3 regions of the Shinella sp. R2-11 genome follow, and region 1 is predicted to be linked to each of the others. Evidence: predicted binding sites of a transcription regulator. Region 1 holds the regulator's gene; each other region holds the start of a gene.
What was found. Region 1 encodes PhoB, which activates phosphate uptake and scavenging genes when phosphate is short. Its sites were predicted from a motif close to TGTCATNNANCTGTCAT; they were not measured.
Positions count from the first base shown of each region.

Region 2: ACZ1A1_RS07030 (LTA synthase family protein) is a predicted target of PhoB. The motif match lies at 1,256-1,272, and genes of this name have one in related genera.
Region 3: ACZ1A1_RS06985 (UDP-2,3-diacylglucosamine diphosphatase) is a predicted target of PhoB. The motif match lies at 1,026-1,042, and genes of this name have one in related genera.

Region 1 is NZ_JBVAPC010000013.1:64,282-66,546, reverse strand. It holds gene pstB (phosphate ABC transporter ATP-binding protein PstB) at 1-369, shown strand, start outside; gene phoU (phosphate signaling complex protein PhoU) at 420-1,148, shown strand; gene phoB (phosphate regulon transcriptional regulator PhoB) at 1,167-1,850, shown strand; gene ACZ1A1_RS23710 (methyl-accepting chemotaxis protein) at 2,107-2,265, opposite strand, start outside.
Region 2 is NZ_JBVAPC010000002.1:485,693-487,957, forward strand. It holds gene ACZ1A1_RS07025 (NAD+ synthase) at 1-992, opposite strand, end outside; gene ACZ1A1_RS07030 (LTA synthase family protein) at 1,292-2,265, shown strand, end outside.
Region 3 is NZ_JBVAPC010000002.1:474,025-476,289, forward strand. It holds gene ACZ1A1_RS06985 (UDP-2,3-diacylglucosamine diphosphatase) at 103-948, opposite strand; gene ACZ1A1_RS06990 (NADP-dependent malic enzyme) at 1,182-2,265, shown strand, end outside.

The sequences.
Region 1 (2,265 bases):
AAGGCGGGTCTGTGGAACGAGGTGAAGGACCGCCTGCAGGAGAGCGGCACCGGCCTTTCCGGCGGCCAGCAGCAGCGCCTGTGCATCGCCCGCGCCGTCGCCGTCAGCCCGGAGGTCATCCTGATGGACGAGCCCTGCTCGGCGCTCGACCCCATCGCGACCGCCAAGGTCGAGGAGCTGATCCACGAGCTGCGCGCCAACTTCACCATCGTCATCGTGACGCATTCCATGCAGCAGGCGGCCCGCGTCTCGCAGCGCACCGCCATGTTCCACCTCGGCAACCTCGTCGAGGAGAATGACACCGACAAGATGTTCACCAACCCGGACGACCAGCGCACGCAGGACTACATCATGGGCCGCTTCGGCTGACGCCATCGTCGCCGAAGCCCCGGACACCCGAGCGCATCAAGGATAAAGCCATGACATCGACCCATATCGTCTCGATCTATGACGAAGAACTGAAGTACCTCTCCCGCCGCATCTCCGAGATGGGCGGCACCGCCGAGCAGATGGTGTCCGATTCCGTCCGCGCCCTCGTCACCACGGATGCGGCGCTGGCCCAGAAGGTCATCTCGGAAGACATCATCCTCGACAATGCCGAGCGCCAGATCAACGAGAAGGCCATCGTCACCATCGCCAAGCGCCAGCCGATGGCGGCGGACCTGCGCGAGATCATGGGCGCCATCCGCATCGCCGCCGAGCTGGAACGCGTCGGCGACCTCGGCAAGAACACCGCCAAGCGCGTCATCGCCGTGCAGAGCTCGGGCATGCCGCGCAAGCTCGCCCGCGGCCTGGAGCACCTTGCCGAACTCGCCCTGATGCAGCTCAAGGAAGTGCTCGACGTCTACGCCACCCGCTCGGTCGACAAGGCGAAGGCCATCCGCGAGCGCGACGACGAGATCGACGCGATCTACACCTCGCTGTTCCGCGAGCTCCTCACCTACATGATGGAAGACCCGCGCAACATCACGCCCTGCACGCATCTCCTGTTCTGCGCCAAGAACATCGAGCGCATCGGCGACCATGCGACCAACATCGCCGAAACCATCTATTACATGGCCACCGGCTCGCAGCCGGAAGGCGAGCGTCCGAAGGACGATACCTCGACCTCCGTCGTCGCCGCCGACGTTGCCGACGCCTCCGAGTAAGCGAATAGGGTTCGACACATGGTGCCCAGAATAGCCGTCGTCGAAGACGAGGAGGCGCTCAGCGTCCTCCTGCGCTACAATCTCGAAGCCGAAGGTTTCGAGGTCGACACGATCCTCTCCGGCGACGAGGCCGAGATGCGCCTGCAGGAGCGCATGCCGGATCTCCTCATCCTCGACTGGATGCTGCCCGGCGTCTCCGGGATCGAGCTCTGCCGGCGCCTGCGCCAGAGGCCCGAGACCGAGCGCCTGCCGATCATCATGCTGACGGCGCGCGGCGAGGAGAGCGAGCGCGTGCGCGGCCTTGCCACCGGCGCGGACGACTATGTGGTGAAACCCTTCTCGACGCCGGAACTGGTCGCTCGCGTGCGCGCCATGCTGCGCAGGGCCAAGCCCGAGGTCGTCTCGACGGTGCTGCGCTGCGGCGATATCGAGCTCGACCGCGACACGCACCGCGTCCACCGCCGCACCCGCGAGGTCCGCCTCGGCCCGACGGAATTCCGCCTGCTGGAATTCCTGATGACCTCGCCCGGCCGCGTCTTCTCCCGCTCGCAGCTCCTCGACGGCGTCTGGGGCCACGACATCTATGTCGACGAGCGCACCGTCGACGTCCATGTCGGCCGCCTGCGCAAGGCGCTCAACTTCGCCAACATGCAGGATGTCATCCGCACGGTCCGCGGCGCCGGCTATTCGCTGGAAGCCTGACCGGACGACCTTCCTCCCAAGGACGGAAATGGGCCCTTCGGGGCCTGTTTGCGTTTGGAGGGCTTCCGGCCGGCATTTCTGACAGCCCGAAACCCTCTCCTTCGTCATGCTCGGGCCTGTCCCGGGCATCTATTTCCCGATGCGCTGGCAGATCCTCGGCACAAGGCCGAGGATGACGCTGACGGGGGGAGCGAGGGCCGTCAACAAAAAGGCCGGCGTTTCCGCCGGCCTCCTTTCTTCATCCTGTCGCCAGGTCTCAGAACTCTTCCCAGTCGTCCTGGGCGAGCGCCGTGTTGCCGGCGACCTGCGGGATGGCGCGGGCCGTGCTGCGCGGGGCTTGGTAGGCGGCGCGCTGCGGCTGGGCCTGCGGGCGCGTGGCCTGCTGGACCGGCTGCTGGGCGGCCATGGCGGCGGC
Region 2 (2,265 bases), on a different contig from region 1:
GAGGTGTAGCGGTAGGGCAGCATGACGCAGCGCACCCGCTCTTCGCCGAGCGCATCCACGGCGATGGCCGCGCAGATCGCCGAGTCGATGCCGCCGGAAAGGCCGAGCACGACATTCTTGAAGCCGTTCTTGTTGACGTAGTCGCGGAAGCCGAGGAGGCACGCGCGATAGTCCGCCTCCTCTCGCTCGGGAATGCGCGACATCGGCCCGCCGTCGCAGACCCAGCTCCCGCCGTGCTTCTTCCAGGTGGTGAGCGCGATCGTCTCCTCGAACTGGCTCATCTGGAAGGCGAGCGTCTTGTCCGCGTTGAAGGCGAAGCTCGCGCCGTCGAAGACGAGCTCGTCCTGCCCGCCGAGCTGGTTGGCGTAGAGAAGCGGCAGGCCGGTCTCGATCACCTGCTTCAGCACGACCTGATGGCGCACGTCCACCTTGCCGCGATAATAGGGCGAGCCGTTCGGCGACAGCAGGATTTCCGCGCCGCTCTCGGCCAGCGTCTCGCAGACGCCGAGATCGCCCCAGATGTCCTCGCAGATCGGGATGCCGAGCCGCACGCCGCGGAAATTGACCGGGCCGGGCATGGCGCCCTGGTCGAAGACGCGTTTTTCGTCGAACTCGCCGTAGTTCGGCAGGTCCACCTTGTCGCGCACCGCGATCACCTTGCCGGCGTCGAGCACGGCGACGGCATTGTAGCGGCCGGTCTCGTCCTGGCGCGGAAAGCCGATGACGACGCCGGGACCACCCTTGGCCGTGTCGGCGGCAAGGTCGTCGATCGCCCGGCGGCAGGCCTTCAGGAAGGCCGGCTTGAGCACGAGGTCCTCCGGCGGATAGCCGGAGATGAAGAGTTCCGTCAGGAGAAGGAGATCGGCGCCCTGCCGGGCCGCATCCTCGCGGGCGGCGCGCGCCTTGGCGAGGTTGCCGGCGACGTCTCCGACCGTCGGGTTCAATTGCGCGACAGCGATGCGCAGCGTCGTCTTTTCAGTCTCGGAAGTCATGTCTGCGGACCCGTCTCCTGCTCGTGTCCGCCTTTCCCGCGCGATGCCGGGGGAAACGACGGACGGTCGATACGCTCTTTAGAGCATGGCAGGCGTTTTGGGAATGAACGGCGGCCGGTTTGCATTCGATTTCGGCAAAACCCTTCGGTTTTCAGGGGGTTCCGCGACCATTGCCGCAATGCAACAGAAGGAACCAAAGCACGCCGGAAACGTTGGGCAACCCATTCATGTTCTGTTCAAGATGACATCCGTATGACAGATACAAGAAAGTTTTATGACAACCGGAGAAGGCCTTGGCCCTGTTCACTTCCGCAGCCGTGGCGATCGAAGCCACCGAGATTTCCGCCGCCGAGGCAGGTTTTTTCGCGCGCCATGCCAAGGCGCTGGCGGTCCTGCGCTCGCTGGCCGTCTCGCTTCTCCTGGCGCTTGCCACCGTCGTCGTCGTCGAACTCATCACGCGCGGCTCATTCAAGCAGACCTATGCCTATCTGACCAATCTCCAGCAGCCCGGCTGGACGACGGCCGGCGTGTTCTTCCTGCTCTATCTTGCCATCGACGCCCTGATCGGCCGCCAGCACAAGGCGGTGCTGCTGGTCTCCCCGCTCGTCGTGCTGATGGGCGTCATCTCGCAGCAGAAGCAGGTGTTCCTCACCGATCCGCTCTATCCGACCGACCTGCTCTTCGGCCGCCAGATCCTCGAACTCATGCCCGTGCTGGTGCAGGACCGCCCGTGGACCGCCGCTGGCCTTGCGCTTGCCGTCCTCGCCGCGGTCGCCGGCCTCATCGCCCTCTGGATCTTCGCCTGGCGCCGCTTCCGCCCGCTGACCAGGAAGGAGCGCCTGACGCGCCTTGCCGTCACGCTGCCACTGCTCGCCGGCTTCGCATCCATCATGGACTACAACGATTTCTCCTGGATGCGCGACCGGTTGAAGGTCTTCCCGATCATGTGGGACCAGGCGGAGAACTACCGCCATAACGGCTTCGTCATGGCCTTCGCGATCAACCTGCCGATGGCGAACGTGCAGGCGCCCGCCGGCTACATGATCGACGCCATCGACAAGATTCCGTCCAAGCCCCTGCCGGCCGGCACGACGCACCGCTCCAAGCCGGACGTCATCGTGGTGATGAGCGAGTCCCTCTGGGATCCGACGCGTCTTCAGAGCGTCAAGCTCTCGCCCGATCCGATGCCGGTCATCCGCGAAAGCTCCAGCGGCAACGTCTTCTCGCCGGAATTCGGCGGCCTGACGGCCAATGTGGAATTCGAGGCGCTGAC
Region 3 (2,265 bases), on a different contig from region 1:
AATTTCCCCCAACGTCGCTTGGGGCAAGTTCCCTCTCCCCGCCTGCGAGGAGAGGGTTAGGGTGAGGGGCGAGCTCCAAAGATTACCCTAACGGAAATCCCCTTACGCAGCCTCCACGCCGGCCGGCTCCCGCACCTCGATGACGGGCATCTGGCGCGAGACCGGCAGAACCTCGACGGGCGCGGCGGCCATCTGCTGCCAGGTGATCAGCTCCATCCGGCCGTCGTGATGCTCGGCGATGGCCGTGCAGCTTTCCACCCAGTCGCCGCTGTTGATGTAGCGGATGCCGTCGATCTCGGTGATCACGGCATGGTGGATATGGCCGCAGATGACGCCGTCCGCATCGTTGCGGCGCGCCTCCTCGACGACCACCCTCTGGAATTCGCCGATGAAGTTCACGGCCGTCTTCACCTGCTGCTTGGCCCAGGAGGAGAAGGACCAGTAGGGCAGCCCCAGCCGGCGGCGGATGGCAGCAAAGACCACGTTGATCGCGATGGCCGCGTCATAGGCCCAGTCGCCGAGATAGGCGACGACGCGGGCATGGCGCACCACCACGTCGAACTCGTCGCCGTGCAGCACCAGGTAGCGCCGGCCGTCTGCAGCCTCATGGATGATACGCTCGGCCACCTCGACGCCGCCGAAATGCGTGCCGGGGAAGTCGCGCAGGAATTCGTCGTGGTTACCGGGAATATAGACGATGCGGGTGCCCTTGCGGGCCTTGCGCAGGAGCTTCTGCGTCACGTCGTTGAAGGCCTGCGGCCAGTACCAGTTGCGCTTGAGGCGCCAGCCGTCGACGATGTCGCCGACGAGCACGATGGTCTCCGCTTCGTGATGCCGCAGGAAGTCGATCAGGAAGTCCGCCTTGGCGGCCTTCGATCCGAGATGCACGTCCGAGATGAACAGCGTGCGGAAGTGGCGGACATTGGGGTCGACGGGGGTCGCGGTCATGCGTCTGTCTCCGGGTGGCCGGCCGCCGCGATCCTCTTCGGACGGGCGGCTTTCCTCCCGTTGAAAACCAGACTCCTGTTTCAGATTGATGACACACCTATGCCTTTTCCGACAGCAAATAGGCATTGCACAGGCCGGCGATTGCGGCTTTATGGGAGACTCCGGAAACTTACCGTTGCGGCAGCTTCGCCCCCGAGAAACCGCGACGAAAACAGCATATGGCAGGACGCATCATGAGCACGGCTGATAAATCGAGGACGCAGGACGGCCCCGCAAGCGGCGACATCGACCAGCAGGCCCTCTTCTTCCACCGTCACCCGCGCCCCGGCAAGCTGGAGATCAACCCGACCAAGCCGCTCGGCAACCAGCGCGACCTCGCGCTCGCCTATTCGCCGGGCGTCGCCGCGCCCTGTCTTGCGATCCGCGACGATCCGAACACCGCCGCCGACTACACCGCCCGCGCCAACCTCGTCGCGGTCGTCTCCAACGGCACGGCCGTGCTCGGCCTCGGCAATATCGGCCCCCTCGCCTCCAAGCCGGTGATGGAGGGCAAGGCCGTCCTCTTCAAGAAATTCGCCGGCATCGACGTCTTCGACATCGAGATAGACGCGCCGACCGTCGGGGAGATGGTCGATGTCGTCTCCGCGCTGGAGCCGACCTTCGGCGGCATCAACTTGGAAGACATCAAGGCGCCGGAATGCTTCGAGGTGGAGCGCCAGCTCCGCGAGAAAATGGACATCCCCGTCTTCCACGACGACCAGCACGGCACGGCGATCATCGTCGCGGCCGCCGTCCTGAACGGCCTGGAGCTCGCTGGCAAGTCGCTGCCCGACGCCAAGATCGTCGCCTCCGGCGCGGGCGCGGCCGCCCTCGCCTGCCTCAACCAGCTCGTCGCCCTCGGCGCGAAGGTCGAGAACATCTGGGTCCACGACATCGAGGGCGTCGTCTACAAGGGCCGCGAAGAGCTGATGGACCAGTGGAAGGCCGTCTATGCGCAGGAAACGGACAAGCGCCAGCTTTCCGAGACCATCGACGGCGCCGACGTCTTCCTCGGCCTTTCGGCCGCCGGCGTGCTGAAGCCGGAGCTTCTCGTGCGCATGGCGGAAAAGCCGCTGATCATGGCGCTCGCCAACCCGAAGCCGGAGATCATGCCGGAGGAGGCGCGCGCCGCCCGTCCCGACGCGATGATCTGCACCGGCCGCTCCGACTTCCCCAACCAGGTCAATAACGTCCTCTGCTTCCCCTACATCTTCCGCGGCGCGCTCGATTGCGGCGCGCGCACGATCAACGAGGAGATGAAGATGGCGGCCGTGCGGG